DNA from 3 places in the Xanthocytophaga agilis genome. Region 2 is predicted to be linked to each of the others. Evidence: riboswitches for the same ligand, from Rfam matches in the RefSeq annotation. Region 2 holds a riboswitch; each other region holds the start of a gene.
The links. Region 2 has a riboswitch for thiamine pyrophosphate ahead of thiS (sulfur carrier protein ThiS). Riboswitches for the same ligand answer to the same signal wherever they lie in the genome.

Region 1 (5,177 bases), on a different contig from region 2:
AGTAAGTCGATAAATTCTTTTACGTCTGGCATTAGAGTGAGCATAGCCATATGCGCCCCTCCTATTGTATCAGGCATAATCACATTGTTAGCACCAGCAATCTTCAGTTTGCGAACACTGGTATAATCTGAAGCACGACTAATAATGGTAATCTTTCTATTGAGATCGCGTGCCGTTAATACTACAAATACATTATCTGCATCGTTAGGCATAGCACAAATCAATGAACGAGCACGATCTATTCCTGCTTCCAGCAATATTTCATCTTTGGTAGCATCTGCTATCATTCTGTGTGTTAAAGGAAAGTCTGCATTCTCAAATTTGTCCGCGTTCATCTCAACGACCACAAATGGAATTTTATTTCTGTATAAAACAGAGGCAGCCTCTCTTCCATTACGTCCAAATCCACAGACAATTACATGATCTCTAATCTCATTAAGGGCTTCTTTCATTTTAAAGGCTTTGTAAGACTGAATAAACTCCCCATCAAACACAAAACGACTCACTACTGTGATAAAATAGGTAAAAATGCTGATGTTAAACAATATCAGAAAGATAGTAAAGACCCTTCCTGTAGATGATAAAGGATGCACCTCTGTAAATCCAACTGTCGATACGGTAATAGATGTCATATAAAGAGCATCTAACCATGAATAATTTTCTATCACCACATATCCAACTACACCTGACAAGATAGATCCTGCAAAAAGTAGTAGAGGAATATAAATCTTAGAGATAACGTATAGATAAGACCGCATGTAAATTGAGTAACAGAGTACAAGACACAACTTACAAAATTTTGTTATTACTAATAACTCATAAACTAAGAGGCAACTTTACAAATGATGTATTTGTAAAGTTGCCTCTTAGTTTATGAGTTTTATATTTTCTTAGAACTTAAGATTTAAAGATAAGAGAAAATTAGTTCCTGCTTGTGGGTAATAATAATTTTCGGTAGTAAATGTACCTTCAGAGATATAGCTGAATGTATATCCGTTGGATTCATACAGGTAATTGAAAAGATTGTTTACCAATAAATTGAGTCCAATTTCCTTCACAAACTTTGGTTTAATCATATAGTTGACCCGAATATCGTTTACAAAAAAACTATTTAGTTTACGATTATTGCTGGAGGTATTATCCAGATATTGCTTTCCTACATATTTAGATAACCAGCTTACTTCCAGGCCAGCCAGAGGTTTATAGGATAAAGTTCCGGCAGCAATAATATTTGGAGAAAATGAAATATCTGTCTCTTTATACTTCTTCACCTCCTGTATCTGTGTATCGTAGTTATCAATATACTCCTGGTAGTTACGAATCTTGTTTTTACTGAACGTTGCATTAGCACCTAGCGTCCATTTTGACGAAAGTTTCACATTTCCTTCTACTTCAACTCCCATACGATAACTTCGTGCAATATTGGTTCGGGTATATGCACCTACATCGTTAATTTGCCCGGTAAGTACCAGTTGATTTTTATAATTCATCAGATAATAATTGGCAGATAGAAGATAGCTCTTATTTTGTTTTCGAAATCCTACCTCCAGATTCTGTAAGCTTTCAGGCTTAGGGCGACTATCTGGAGTAGACTGAACAAAATCATCCCGGGTAGGTTCCCGATGGCCGACACTATAGGAAGCATAAGCACTGTTTTCATCAGAAAACAGATAGGTAATACCTACTTTGGGATTAAAGAAGTTATAGGTAGCAGATTGCTCTATATTACGCAGATTATGGTCAAAGCCAAGAAATGAGTAAGCAATATATCGATATTGTAAATCCAAAAAGGCATTAAACTTGTCTGAAAAATCATAATTCCCCTTTGCATAGAAATTGATATCTCCTTTACTGGCATCATCATTATAATATCGTTGTCTGATTTCACTGGTACTGGCAAATCTTGCCCATATTATCTCCCCATAATGTTCACCAGTATAATTATTTGCTCCGCCACCCAATATTGCAGAGAATCGTTTTAATGTATTATAACTGACAGACCAAACCAGACCATAAAAATCATTATTTAACCAACGCCTCCGAATTAAATCCGTTGCCGTAATCACAGAATCTCCAATACTAATAGAAGGAAGATTATAGGAACTCAAGCTCTCTCCTGGTTTATATTCTTCATAGTAGCCTTCTCCATGTGTATAATGTAGTGCTAGGTTAGCATTCCAATTACGATTAAACTCATGTGTCAGGAAGAGCTGATAATGATCTTGCTGGTAATTATCAGTCTGATTATCATACGTATAGGCATTATATGTACGATCCGTCTTCAGAAGATATTCAGGTACACCATTCCATGCCTGATAGGTCACTTCTTTACCAGAAAAGACATTGAACTTAATCATAGTGCCACCAGCATAATATCCACCCGATAAAAAGAAGGATTTCAGATTGCTGGACGCTCTGTCTACATACCCATCTGAACTGATTTTTGATAGCCGTCCGTCAAAAGTCCATTTCCCATTTATCAGGCCTGTACCTACCCGGGCAGTATGTTTCCAGGTGTTAAAAGATCCATAGGCATTGTTGATTTCGGCATAATGTTTTTCATTCAGCTGATTTGTCTGCACATTCACACTTGCGCCAAAAGAAGCAGCACCATTTGTTGATGTACCAACACCCCGTTGAATCTGAATATTGTCAACAGACGAAGCAAAATCGGGCATATTTACCCAATACACTCCATGTGATTCCGCATCATTAAGAGGAATACCATTGACAGTGACATTAATACGCGTAGGATCACTTCCCCGAATGCGAATACCTGTATATCCTACTCCTGCACCTGCATCAGAACTAACGACAACAGAAGGAGTTTGATTTAATAGAAATGGAAGGTCTTGTCCAAGATTCTGTTTGGCGAGTGTCGCTTTGTCCACAGAAGTAAAAGTAGTGCCTGATTTCTGCGAAGCTCTTGTTGCAGCAACTACGATTTCGTCTGCTATGTATTCCATCTTTTTCAAATCGATATCCAGTATCTGATCTGAAGTTAAGTCGATTTCCCTACTTAATTTTTCATATCCGATAAAGCTGATTATCACTACATACTTTCCAGAAGGGAGATTACGCAAATAATATCTGCCATCAGTCATTGAGAGAGAGCCTTTAAAAGTATTTTGCAGACTTACCGTAGCGCCTGGCAATGGCTGTCCTGCAGAGGTTACTTTACCCGAAATAGTGTATTGTGCCCATGACAAAGATGCTAGCATCATTGCCATAAAAAGAAGAGTAAATTTCTTCATGAATGCAATTGAAGTTTTGCAGGATAAAACATAAGGTATGCCAGGGGCTGACAAGCCTTCTTTTGTCTTTTCCTTCGTCGGTACTAACCGAATCAGGTTCAAGGGTATGATCTCAGCCCGTAATAATAAGGCACCCCTAAGACCAATTATTCTTACATTATAATTGTATTCTCTTAGTATGATAGGTTCTCTAAAAAATAAAGAGAACACTGCAAAGGTATAAAATTTATGTATGTGTTTGACTAATCTTCTAAAAAACTTACCTGCAGTTCTTTTGATGTTAGCATAAAATTAATTTCTGATCACCTATAATACATATACAACAAACTGGTAATCAAAAGCATCTAAAAGACATAAATTTCAAAAAATGGGATAAAATTACTCTACAAACCTTATTCTTTATTTATTAAACGAGCTTCATTGTGCCAATGCACGAACATTTATACTTAAAAACATAAAAATGATTTTTAAATACATAAATGAAAAATAGGAATAATTGTAACTCCAAAATTCGCACTATTTTTCATTACTTATTTATAAATACAGCAACTGCTAATTTTAATATCCAGTTGTCTTTTTTTATTCTATTATTGCATCCATCTATATATACTTTCTTTAAAAAGAATCTATTACATTGTTCATTATCTGCCCTCTATGATTATTAAATAGTCAATAAAGACATTATTTTTGTTTGATCATTTATAAATTAGTTATACTACATATAAAAATTCCTTCTTAAAGATCATGGAAAAGATATCTTATTACAAGGCCCCCCACGTAGAAGTGGTGTACAATCCAACACATCAAACTGTTGAGTATAAATGGATTGGTTTCGTTAACGATGCAAAAGCCAAAGAAGGTATGCAAAAAATAACAGAAGCGATCATTAAATACAAAGCGCCTTTTATGATAGCTGATCTGATCGAGTTTAAAGGTGGCTTGCCTGAAACAGCTCAGTATGTCAACGACATTTGGAGTGAAGATCTTAAGAAAGCAGGTTTACAGAAAATCGCATTAAATTTGCCTGAAAGCATTTTCGGAGAAATCACGAATAAGAAAGCCTTGGGAGAAAAGTTTGTTTCTCTGCATACTGTAGAAAAATTCGCAGCATCTTTTGAGCAAGCTTATCAATGGTTTAAAAGCAAATAAAAGAAAGAATCCCACTGCACACAAACAGTGGGATTCTTTTTAACTTAATTATTGAAATATTTGATAATCAACTGGCATTTCTCACAATCCTGAATGTCGGCAAATACAGGTGTATCCTCAAATAAAAAATCTTTGTATTCAACAATATCAAGTGGTTGGTAACCAAAGCGATTTACATACACATGCTGAGAGATTGGTCCTGTTGCTTCTCCAATTGCACCTTTAAAGTTTTTTGACTGTGCAAGTTTTTCCGCTTCCAGAGTAAGTTCATCAATAATCCCTTTTCCAGCAAATTCTTTTCGTACCCCTCCCATAAATAAATGGTATAATTCTCCCTGCTCTACAACATTCTGGCTTTTAAATTTATTGGTCAGCTCTTCCAGTAATCCAAAGATTGGGAAGAACTTTTCTGAGATTGTCTCAATCCCTTCAGGAAGTTCAGTGATAAAATCTTCACAAACCAAACATCCAATAACTTCTCCAGATACACTGTCCTTTGCAACAACAGACAATCCATCTGTTACAGCTTTATTTACAAACAACTTTGCAAAATGATCAAATTCCTTTTTGGAAATACCAAGTAACTTAGTCATAGGTTCTCCATAAGTAAAAGTAGAAGCAATGCAGTCTACAGCACCTTCCACATCATCTTTAGTAAGTACACTGAAAGTAATTGTTCCTTGTGCAGGTGCAGATGAATAAACAGCGTTTAGCATAAATTAGATAAAGGGTTTTGAGATTATAGGATGAATTATAACTAGGTTTAACTATTTT
Region 2 (5,177 bases):
CACGTTGAATGTTGCGTAATTGTTCGGCTGGACTATGTCCCTGAGAGATATAATGAAGTTTACTTACCATATGTTTTATTAGTAGGTGTCTGTAATGCGCTTTAAACTTCTGAATCGTTGTACCGCTTTCTGTGGTTGTGTCCATAGCGTACCTAATACTGCTACACCCTCGAAACCGTAGGCTGCTGCCTGGTGTATATTGGTTTCATCTATACCCCCTAATCCAATGCGTTTTGCTTGAGTGGATTGGCGTGGCGGTAACTGAAAGTCACCTGATACAACAGCCGTATACCCTTGTTTGGAAATGCTGTTGAAGACAGGTCCATAAAACACATAATCAAACTGCTGAGCTGTAGTATTATAGTCACTAAGTTGATGCAGGGAAGTTGAAAGCGTAATATCCTTCTGCCGATGTAAAGACAACTCGGTTTGTGAAACTGTTTTTCTATTTGCCTCAGTGTAATGCAGGCGTTGTAATCCTAATTCTTCTGCCAGTTTATGATGTTGATGAATAGTAATCTGGCTTCGGTAGGGAAGCGCAATACCCTGTATAAGCTCAGCTACCTGATCAGCAGACCATTGAGGTTTACGACAGTGAAATACAGACAATCCTTCCTCAAAAAGAACATTGACTATCTGTGCTTCTTTCTCAATAGCTTCCGGACTGGATAGTACAATAAGATCCATAGCTGGTATCATTTTAAACCTGTTGTGGTTGATTTACAGGAACCACAACAGGCCATAGTGAATAACTTACAAGTACAGTTCGCTTCCCTGTTGTTTAAATTCCTCCGATTTCTCTACCATATTCTTTTCTGCAAAGTCACGGATTTCCTGAGTAATATGCATAGAGCAGAATTTAGGTCCGCACATAGAGCAGAAGTGGGCGACCTTGGCCCCGTCAGCAGGAAGCGTTTCATCATGAAATTCGCGTGCAGTATCTGGGTCCAGTGAAAGGTTAAACTGATCTTCCCAGCGAAACTCAAAGCGGGCTTTGCTCAGGGCGTTGTCCCGGTATTGTGCTCCCGGATGTCCTTTTGCCAGGTCGGCTGCATGAGCGGCAATTTTATAGGCAATTACTCCATCTTTTACATCTTTCTTATTTGGTAGACCCAGGTGTTCTTTGGGCGTAACATAACAAAGCATAGCTGTACCAAACCAACCAATCATGGCTGCACCAATAGCAGATGTAATATGATCATAACCAGGAGCAATGTCTGTTGTTAATGGCCCTAATGTATAGAAAGGTGCCTCATGGCATTCTTTCAGTTGTTTGTCCATATTCTCTTTGATCAGATGCATAGGCACATGACCAGGGCCTTCGATAATAACCTGTACGTCGTGTTTCCAAGCTATTTTGGTGAGTTCTCCTAAGGTCTCCAGTTCAGCAAACTGAGCTGCATCATTGGCATCGGCAATCGAACCCGGACGCAAACCATCACCTAGAGAGAAAGAAACATCATACTGTTTCATGATTTCACAAAGTTCCTCAAAGTGAGTATACAGGAAGTTCTCCTTATGATGCGCCAGACACCATTTGGCCATAATAGAACCGCCTCTGGAAACAATACCTGTGACTCGCTTGGCTGTAAGTGGAATATAACGTAACAACACCCCTGCGTGAATGGTAAAATAATCCACTCCCTGCTCAGCCTGTTCAATGATCGTATCCCGAAATATTTCCCATGTCAGTGCTTCCGGACGTCCACCTACTTTTTCCAGCGCCTGATAGATAGGAACTGTTCCGATGGGTACAGGGGAATTGCGTATAATCCACTCACGGGTTTCATGTATATTTTTGCCTGTAGACAAATCCATGATGGTATCTGCTCCCCAGCGACAGGCCCATACAGCTTTTTCTACTTCTTCTTCAATGCTGGATGAGACTGCACTGTTGCCCAGATTGGCATTGATCTTTACTAGAAAGTTGCGTCCAATAATCATGGATTCACTTTCTGGATGGTTGATATTGGATGGGATTACAGCTCTTCCTGCTGCTACTTCCTGTCGTACAAACTCTGGTGTAATGAGTCCTTTGGGTGTGTTGGCTCCAAAAGAATGGCCTGCGTGTTGTTGAGCTAGGGTTTCGTATTGTCCATTTAATAGGTCTTTCAAGTAATCGATGCGCTGATTTTCCCGAATGGCTATGTATTCCATTTCAGGTGTAATAATCCCTTTTTTGGCATAATGAAGCTGAGTGACATTGTTTCCTGCTTTGGCTCGTAATGGTTTCTGAATGTGTTCAAACCGAAGATGATCCAGCGAGGTGTCATACAGTCGTTTTTTGCCATAGTCAGATGTAATCTCAGGAAGTTGTTCTACATCTCCCCGTTTCGTAATCCAGCTTTGGCGTAAGCGAGGCAATCCTTTGCGCACATCAATAGCAATGGCCGGATCTGTATAGGGTCCACTGGTGTCATATACTGTAACCGGAGCATTCGTTTCTTTGTTGCCGGATGACAGTTTGGTATCTGTTAGAGAGATTTCACGCATGGCTACTTCAATGTCATGCAGATTACCTTTGACATAGATCTTTTGTGAGCCAGGAAAGGGATCACAGGAAATGGTGTGTGTGGATGGTTGTTCGGTTGTCATAGAATTATCCTCCTTGAGTGGCTTTGATGAGTAATACGTTGTCGTTGGGATGTAGCGTATGGGTGCCCCAGTTGGGTCTGGGTATGACAGCCTGGTTGATTGCAACTGCAACGCCTTTCTGTTTGTCAGGCAAAACAATATCCATCAATTGCTGCACAGTGCAATTATCCGGAAAGGTCTTTGATTCTTGGTTAAGTATGATGTCCATTCCTGAAAATAGGTTATGACTTCAGGAGTGGCTACACAGGAGGAGAATGCTATGGATATAGCACTACTATAGTGTGTTGCGGTACTTTTCCCTTCGCCGGTACTAACCGGATCAGGTTCCAAGGGTATCATCTCAGCCAGTTAAGGCACCCCTAAAGCTTAGGACAAAGGTATAAAAACTTGTTTGAACTTTCCTAGAAAAAAGTTTAGCTCTTTAGTTTTGTAGCAAGTACATGAAAAATGTACAATAAATATGGAATTCCAATGTGTGTCGCATCCTATTGGAAAAAAACAAATGAGACCTGGAAGCAGACACTACCCAAACTTAGTCCCTGATGTCAGTCTGCTGGCTGTGATAGGATTTATGATTGCTACTTTTTATATGATTAGTTCTTCTTTTCGAGGTCTCGGAGATTTTAATGAAATGCATGTCAGATTACCGGATACAGTAAGTTGGAATACATGTTCGGTAATTGATGGAAAGATCACAGAAATATATCTGGACAAAACACAATGGCTGTGTGTATTGGTAGATAATAAAAAACGGAATTCTCATTTGATTCCTATGCCTTTATTTAATGCATTTCAGCAAACCATTCATTCTATTCTTTCTTCTTCAGATGATAAAGATATAGAACGGTTTGTAATTCTTGCAGACAAGAATACCAAAATGCATGTTATTCAGCGTTTATTTGATTGTTTTCAGGCAGAGGGAATTAACAAGTTTATACTGAGAGTTGATGCGAACTCTCCTAAGCTCAATGAGTATTTAAAGTTTTTGAAGGCTCACTAGTTTGACAAAAAATAGTCAGCAGTATTCTATTTTAGTAAAAAGCGTTTCATGAATCATTATGGAATATAGTCATATTTTTCTGACTAATTGACTGATGGATGAATAGTAACCAACTTTGCTGTCGAGTTACAAATTAATCCTACACAAAGAGTTATACATCATGTCGGAATCATTCTGGAAAACAGGCGGTTTTGAGTAAGGATGTCAATGATAAACAGAAAAAGATAATGAACCAGGAAATCAAAAATCCACTTTTATGTGATCCCGCAAGTGGTGTATGTGAAATACCAGCAGGAGATGAGAAGACCGAATCTGTAAAAGCGGTAGCGGGCCAAAAGCCTGTAAAGATACTCTATTATACTGATCCGATCTGTTCAACCTGCTGGGGTATTGAACCTCAATTACGGAAGCTGAAACTGGAGTACGGAAAGTACATTGATATCGAGTATCGTATGGGAGGACTACTGCCCGACTGGAGTTATAATAGTGGAGGAATAAGTAAACCCAGTGATGTGTCATATCATTGGGACGAAGTGAGTTTGCACTATGATATGCCTATTGATGGCGATGTATGGCTGGAAGATCCATTGGATTCTTCGTATCCTCCTTCTATTGCAGTAAAGGCTGCAGAGTTACAGGATAAAGAAAAGGCTGTAGCCTTCCTGCGTAAGCTGCGTGAATTTGTCTTTTTGGAGAAAAAGAACATTACCCGATGGGAGCATATACAAAAAGCTGCAGCAGCCGTAGGACTAGATACTTTTCAGTTAAAAGAAGATGTTAAGGAGAAAGGGAAACAACTTTTTGAAGAAGATTTATCTTATGGTCGGTCACTGGGTGTAAGAGGTTTTCCAACTATGTTCTTTTCAGATGCAGACAATAATCAATGTATGGTGTATGGGTTTAAACCCTATGAGATCTTTGAAGGTGCTGTCCAGAAAGTATTTCCTACTGCCAAAAAACAACAGATTGTTATTGACTCGCCTTTTTCTCTTTTTACACATTATCCAACATTGACCCCTAAAGAATACGCCGTTTTGGCAGAGGTCTCTGTAGAAGAGTCGACTCTTCAGCTGGAAAAGTTAGTTCAGGAAGGAAAGCTGGAGAAGCATGCTATCAAAACCGGGTCTCTCTACAAAGTAAAATAAGTTTCTGAGAATACCTATCAAAACGCCTGTCTCTTCTTACTGGACAGGCGTTTGTTATATAAACCAGATCTTCTGGCATGTATGTTGGGGTTACTTGAATCTCGGAGTGCGTACAACCCTGCTTTTTCGCAGCGAAAGAGTTTTGTTTTTTGGATATTTGACTGTAAAAGCAATTTTGTATTTGACAATTTCCCCTGGTGATATCTGGCGTTTCCATTGTAATCGTCCGGATGGTGTATCCAGTTCTGCTCCGGAAATTTCGTCTGTTTCTACACTAATATCACTTTCCTGAGATATAGGTACCTGATCTTGAATTTTGATTTGAACAGGGGTTGGTCGGTTGTTTCGAATTGAAATTTCGTAAACCAGTGCTTCGCTTTTCTTTCCTCCAATGGATTTGTTTGCTGCAAAATCTTCGACTTTGGTCCGTTTCACGA
Region 3 (5,177 bases), on a different contig from region 2:
ACATGTGCGACTGATCAGTAGCTTTAACAGCCAAAAGAGCTAAAGCTTTGCCAAAATCAGCCAGATACAGAGCATCCTGCTGGATATAATACCGAAACTTCTCCTCCGGCAAACAACCATCAGATAACTGTTGGATAAAATCAGTATTAGTTATAAAGTTGTAAATATCCAGATTATTATTCCAAAGACTTTCCGAAAAGGTACTCATATAAAACTAAGAGAATAAAAGAGTTTACTATGAAGCATGTGAGAGAACTTCAATAGCTAAAAATTATTTTATGACCAGTATGAAAAGAAATGATGCACCGGACCATGTCCTGATCCGAGTGTATATTCAGCACCCGCTTTCAATGCATTTGTCAGATATTCCTTAGCTGCAACAACAGCCTCAGATACAGACAATCCGTTTGCCAGCCCAGCTGCAATCGCAGACGAAAGAGTACAGCCCGTCCCATGAGAATTAACAGTATGGACACGTTCCGAGGTAAGCGTGCTTAACTGGTCAGTTTGTGCATGATATAAAATATCAACACTTTCATTACCTTCCAGATGTCCGCCTTTCAATAAAATATATCCCTGAGTTAACTGAGCCAGTTCAATAACCGACTCTTTCATTTCTGTTATATCCTGAATATTCTTACCTGTCAATACAGCAGCTTCGGGTAAGTTGGGAGTAATAACAGTTGCGATAGGAAGTAAATATCTTTTTAGGCTTTCAATCGCCTCATCCTGTAGTAGCTTGTCACCACTTTTAGCAACCATAACAGGGTCCAGCACAATATTTCTAACTCGGTATCCCTGTAACGTTTCGGCAATCGCTTCAATAATATCGGCACGATGAATCATTCCTATTTTCACAGCATCTGTACCAATATCTGTCAAAACGGCTTCCAGTTGTGCAACAACAAAATCAGCAGATACAGAAGAGATAGCACTTACTGATTGGGTATTTTGAGCAGTTAATGCAGTGATAACAGACATCCCATAACACCCCAATGCAGCAAACGTTTTCAAATCAGCCTGAATGCCTGCACCTCCTCCACTGTCTGAACCAGCAATTGTCAATACACGTTTATAGATTTTCATGCGTTTTCGATAAGTTGAATTAAAGTTCGTGTTGCATCATACGGAGACGCGGTTCCACAAATGGCAGAGACAACGGCAACTCCAGTTACTCCCGTTTGGATAACTTGTTGAATATTTGTCTGATTAATCCCCCCAATAGCGTATGTACTATGTTTGGTTTGTGTACACAAACTTCTTAACCCCTCAACGCCAAGTTCAGAGGTTGTGTCCAGTTTTGTAGTTGTCGAAAAGATAGACGCAATCCCTACATAATCTACATCCAGAGCATTGGCAGTAGTTAGCTCAGGCAGATTATTAACAGACAAACCAATAATTTTTGTATAGCCCATTAGTTCTCTTGCCTGGGTATAAGACATATCGTCTTGTCCAATATGTACTCCATCTGCATCAACTGCCACAGCAACCTCTACTCGATCATTGATGATCAATTTAGCATTATACATTTGGGTAATAGCCAACACCTTATGAGCCAAGGCAATAAAATCTTCTATTGACAGATCTTTTTCCCGTAACTGAACCCAATTTACACCAGCCTTACACGCTTGCTCGACCACATATTCAACATTGTGTCCTGCCTGTTGACAAATAAGACTATCTGTCACTAAATATAATTTTGACATACTTTATTCTCCCCTGGCTATACGATAAGAGTACCCAAATAGTAAGTTAACATAATAATTGATATAACCACAGGAATACCTTTCCTATTTATGATGTTACTTGCAAACGATACAGAATATCGTCTCCTGTTAACTTATGCAGCGTATCTAAGAAATTAACCTGAAGACTGCCAGGATATGGATTTTTCTCTGCTGCGATTTCCCCACTTATTCCCATAACAGCCATTGCATGAGCAGCAGCTTCAAAGTAATTTGGATTAACAGCTACAAATGCCCCAATCAATGCAGTAGCAGTGCATCCCATTCCAGTCACCTTAGACATAAGGGGATGTCCGTTAGCGGTTGATACCATATTATCCTGATGTATAATAAAATCAGTCGCTCCACTGATAACCACTGTAGAGTTATACTTCTTGCTTAAAAAATACGCAGCATTCAGAGCAGATTCAGACCCATAGATGCTATCCACACCTTTTGTTTGAGCATCCAATCCGGCTAGAGCCATTATTTCTGAAGCGTTTCCACGAATGACAGAAGGTGGTGTAGCTTGGATTAATTGAGTGCTGATTTTATTCCGATAAGACGTAGCCCCCACTCCTACCGGATCAAATACGATGGGCTTGTTGAGTTTATGTGCCTGTTTCATTGCCAATTCCATTCCACCCACAAAATTTGTATCCAGTGTACCTATATTAACAACCAATGCCTGTGAAATGGAAACAAACTCTTCCACTTCTTCTGTTGCATGCACCATCGCTGGAGATGCACCTATTGCCAGTAAAGCATTGGCAGTAGTATTCATAACCACAAAGTTGGTAATATTATGTATTAAAGGTTGGGCAGATCGAATGGCCTGGATATCACGCCAGATTTGATGCGGATTGAGTTGCATGTTATTCCGTTTATTTGTCCAAAATAACAACTCAGGGGATGACAAAACCGCATCCAACTTTTTCCTACGACCGTATGAACAGTATCAGGTTGTGAGGGTTTGATCTCAGTCAGTAAAAATACTGACACCCCTAAAGTTGACAATGCCAAAAGTAAGCGAAACGAATGGAAATACAAATATTTCCTCAGATCATATCACAATTCTATAGAATGAGGAAGGGCTATTCGTAAAAATGTAGGTAGGATTGTCTGATAAGTAAATGCTATTTTATCCGGATCTGCTAGATAACGTATCATTTCATGATACTTATCAATTCCATAGTTGGCAATAATAATCTCTCTTTTATCTTTTGTATCCAGGTGACGCAACATACCAGCCGCATCAATCTCAGGGTGAAATTGCGTTCCAAAGAAAGCTTCATCGAAACGAATAGCCATTACAGCCCGCTCCAGATCAATAAGAGGTCTTAGCTTTTCATAACAGAGAATCTGCCCACCCCACTCTTTCAGTTTTATTTCATTAATCTGTGTTACTTGCCAGTCTCGGCTATCTACCACCCAAAATGGATCATCCAGATTTTCAAAGTATAATTCCTGAAGTCCATGAACAGTACGATGCACAGGAAAAATACCGAAGGCATGTGATTTACGCTGAGTGAGAACACCTAATTCAAAATATCGACAGAAAATCTGAAAGGAATGGCTTATCAGAAAAACGTATTTTTTATGTTCAGGAAATCTTCTGTTGTAATCACGAAGGTTATTCATCAATTCAAAAAACAAAAGCTCCCATTCTGTCCCTTCACTTTCAACAGGACTACCTGGACCACCTGTAGAAATATACAGATCATAACTCAGATCAGGTATTTCGTTTTTCTGTCTTACATCAAAAATAGTAAAAGAAACATCTACAGTAGTAGTTTGAGCAAAAGATAACATTAATTCTTTTATACACCGTATTCCTTCATTGGCTGATCCATCATACAAATCCAGAATAGCAATTCTCATATCTTTCATTATTTTTTACTTACTATAGAATATTATCAAGACAGAACTATTTGCAAATAAACACATAGTCAGAAAAAAAGCTTCTCAAAAGCGACAAAAATATAACATAAGTACAACTATTCCATGTAAATAACGATTCTATTTGTATAACACTGTATCGAAAATCTTTACCATCCTAACGAATCCTATTATTATCCATTACTTATCCATATATTATCCAAAAATTAATTAAAATTAACACTTAACATAATTATAACTATAACCACAGAAAAAGTTTTCACGTGAAAAGCTTTAAACAAACGAATAAACTAGTAATCAATAGCTTACAGCGAAAACACGTTGTACCGACACAACATAAAACTCTAGCAGAGTTATTATAGAAATGTAGAGATGGCAGACAAAGTAACTAATGAAATATCGCTACCAGTTAATGAGTACACTGGTAGCCAAAACATAGAAGACTCTATGAAAACTTGCAAGTCTCATTTTTCCAAAAACAAGATTTTTTTGAGGCAGCGTTTACTATTTTTTCAGGAAATTCACTCTCTGTTTACTCCAGATAAATCAAATAATAAATAAAAATAATACAATAAAAAAATAATATAAACAGACAAAACAAAAAAAATATGACTGAAAAACAAATACTTACTTATTCATAGTCATTACTCATGTTTACATATAAAGCCATTATACAACTAAAGAAAAGTAAAACGCCATAAATTACATTTCAATTGCTACCCGTATGAATACTTGTAATTATCATACATAGTAGTAAATTCGGACTTGTAAAAATTCATTTGGATACTGGCTTATAAAGTTGCGTGGTTGTACCTCGGACTATATCCAACCAGCATAGAAACAATTAATTTACTATACGATGAAATATGACATTCTTGTTGTAGGAGGAGGAATTGTAGGATTAGCTACAGCACTTCGTCTAAAGAAAAACAAACCTGACCTAAAAATTATTCTTCTTGAAAAAGAAAAGCAATTAGCCAAACATCAGACAGGTAATAATAGTGGGGTGATCCATTCGGGCATCTACTATAAACCTGGTAGTCTAAAAGCTACTAATTGTATCAATGGGTACAATGAACTACTTGAGTTCTGCAGAGAGAATGATATAAAATTTGACCTGTGTGGCAAGATTATAGTAGCAACAAGCCAGGAAGAACTTCCTGCACTGGAAAATATCTATAATCGCGGTATTCAAAACGGACTTACAGATATCCGAAAAATTTCACAGGCAGAGATTCGGGAACATGAACCACACTGTAGTGGCATTTCTGGAATCTGGGTTCCTTACACAGGCATCATTGACTATACAGACGTATCTTATAAATATGCAGAAGTTTTCAAAAAGCTAGGAGGCGAAATTCTGCATGAACAAAAAGTACTGGATATTAAACCTGGAAGCACTTCAACAGAAGTAATTACAGATAAACAAACCTTTGAGACTAAGTTGGTTATCAACTGTGCTGGCCTATTCTCTGACAAGATTGCAGCTCTCACTCACAAAAATATCAATGTCCGGATTATCCCCTTCCGAGGAGAGTATTACGAAATAAAGAA

Region 1: linked by a shared signal. The riboswitch ahead of QNI22_RS07705 (TonB-dependent receptor) and the one ahead of thiS (sulfur carrier protein ThiS) in region 2 are both predicted to bind thiamine pyrophosphate.
Region 3: linked by a shared signal. The riboswitch ahead of thiM (hydroxyethylthiazole kinase) and the one ahead of thiS (sulfur carrier protein ThiS) in region 2 are both predicted to bind thiamine pyrophosphate.

What each region holds. Positions count from the first base shown of each region.
Region 1 is NZ_JASJOU010000002.1:214,459-219,635, forward strand. It holds gene QNI22_RS07700 (potassium channel family protein) at 1-758, opposite strand, end outside; gene QNI22_RS07705 (TonB-dependent receptor) at 891-3,254, opposite strand; TPP riboswitch at 3,307-3,402, opposite strand; gene QNI22_RS07710 (hypothetical protein) at 3,999-4,403, shown strand; gene QNI22_RS07715 (hypothetical protein) at 4,448-5,119, opposite strand; gene QNI22_RS07720 (pyridoxal phosphate-dependent decarboxylase family protein) at 5,167-5,177, opposite strand, start outside.
Region 2 is NZ_JASJOU010000003.1:33,969-39,145, reverse strand. It holds gene QNI22_RS10610 (thiamine phosphate synthase) at 1-145, opposite strand, end outside; gene QNI22_RS10605 (thiamine phosphate synthase) at 79-687, opposite strand; gene thiC (phosphomethylpyrimidine synthase ThiC) at 754-2,595, opposite strand; gene thiS (sulfur carrier protein ThiS) at 2,600-2,803, opposite strand; TPP riboswitch at 2,875-2,966, opposite strand; gene QNI22_RS10590 (hypothetical protein) at 3,056-3,595, shown strand; gene QNI22_RS10585 (ClpXP adapter SpxH family protein) at 3,787-4,740, shown strand; gene QNI22_RS10580 (DUF4139 domain-containing protein) at 4,831-5,177, opposite strand, start outside.
Region 3 is NZ_JASJOU010000001.1:1,045,236-1,050,412, reverse strand. It holds gene tenA (thiaminase II) at 1-208, opposite strand, end outside; gene thiD (bifunctional hydroxymethylpyrimidine kinase/phosphomethylpyrimidine kinase) at 277-1,086, opposite strand; gene thiE (thiamine phosphate synthase) at 1,083-1,706, opposite strand; gene thiM (hydroxyethylthiazole kinase) at 1,795-2,598, opposite strand; TPP riboswitch at 2,643-2,740, opposite strand; gene QNI22_RS04355 (glutamine amidotransferase-related protein) at 2,793-3,605, opposite strand; gene lhgO (L-2-hydroxyglutarate oxidase) at 4,483-5,177, shown strand, end outside.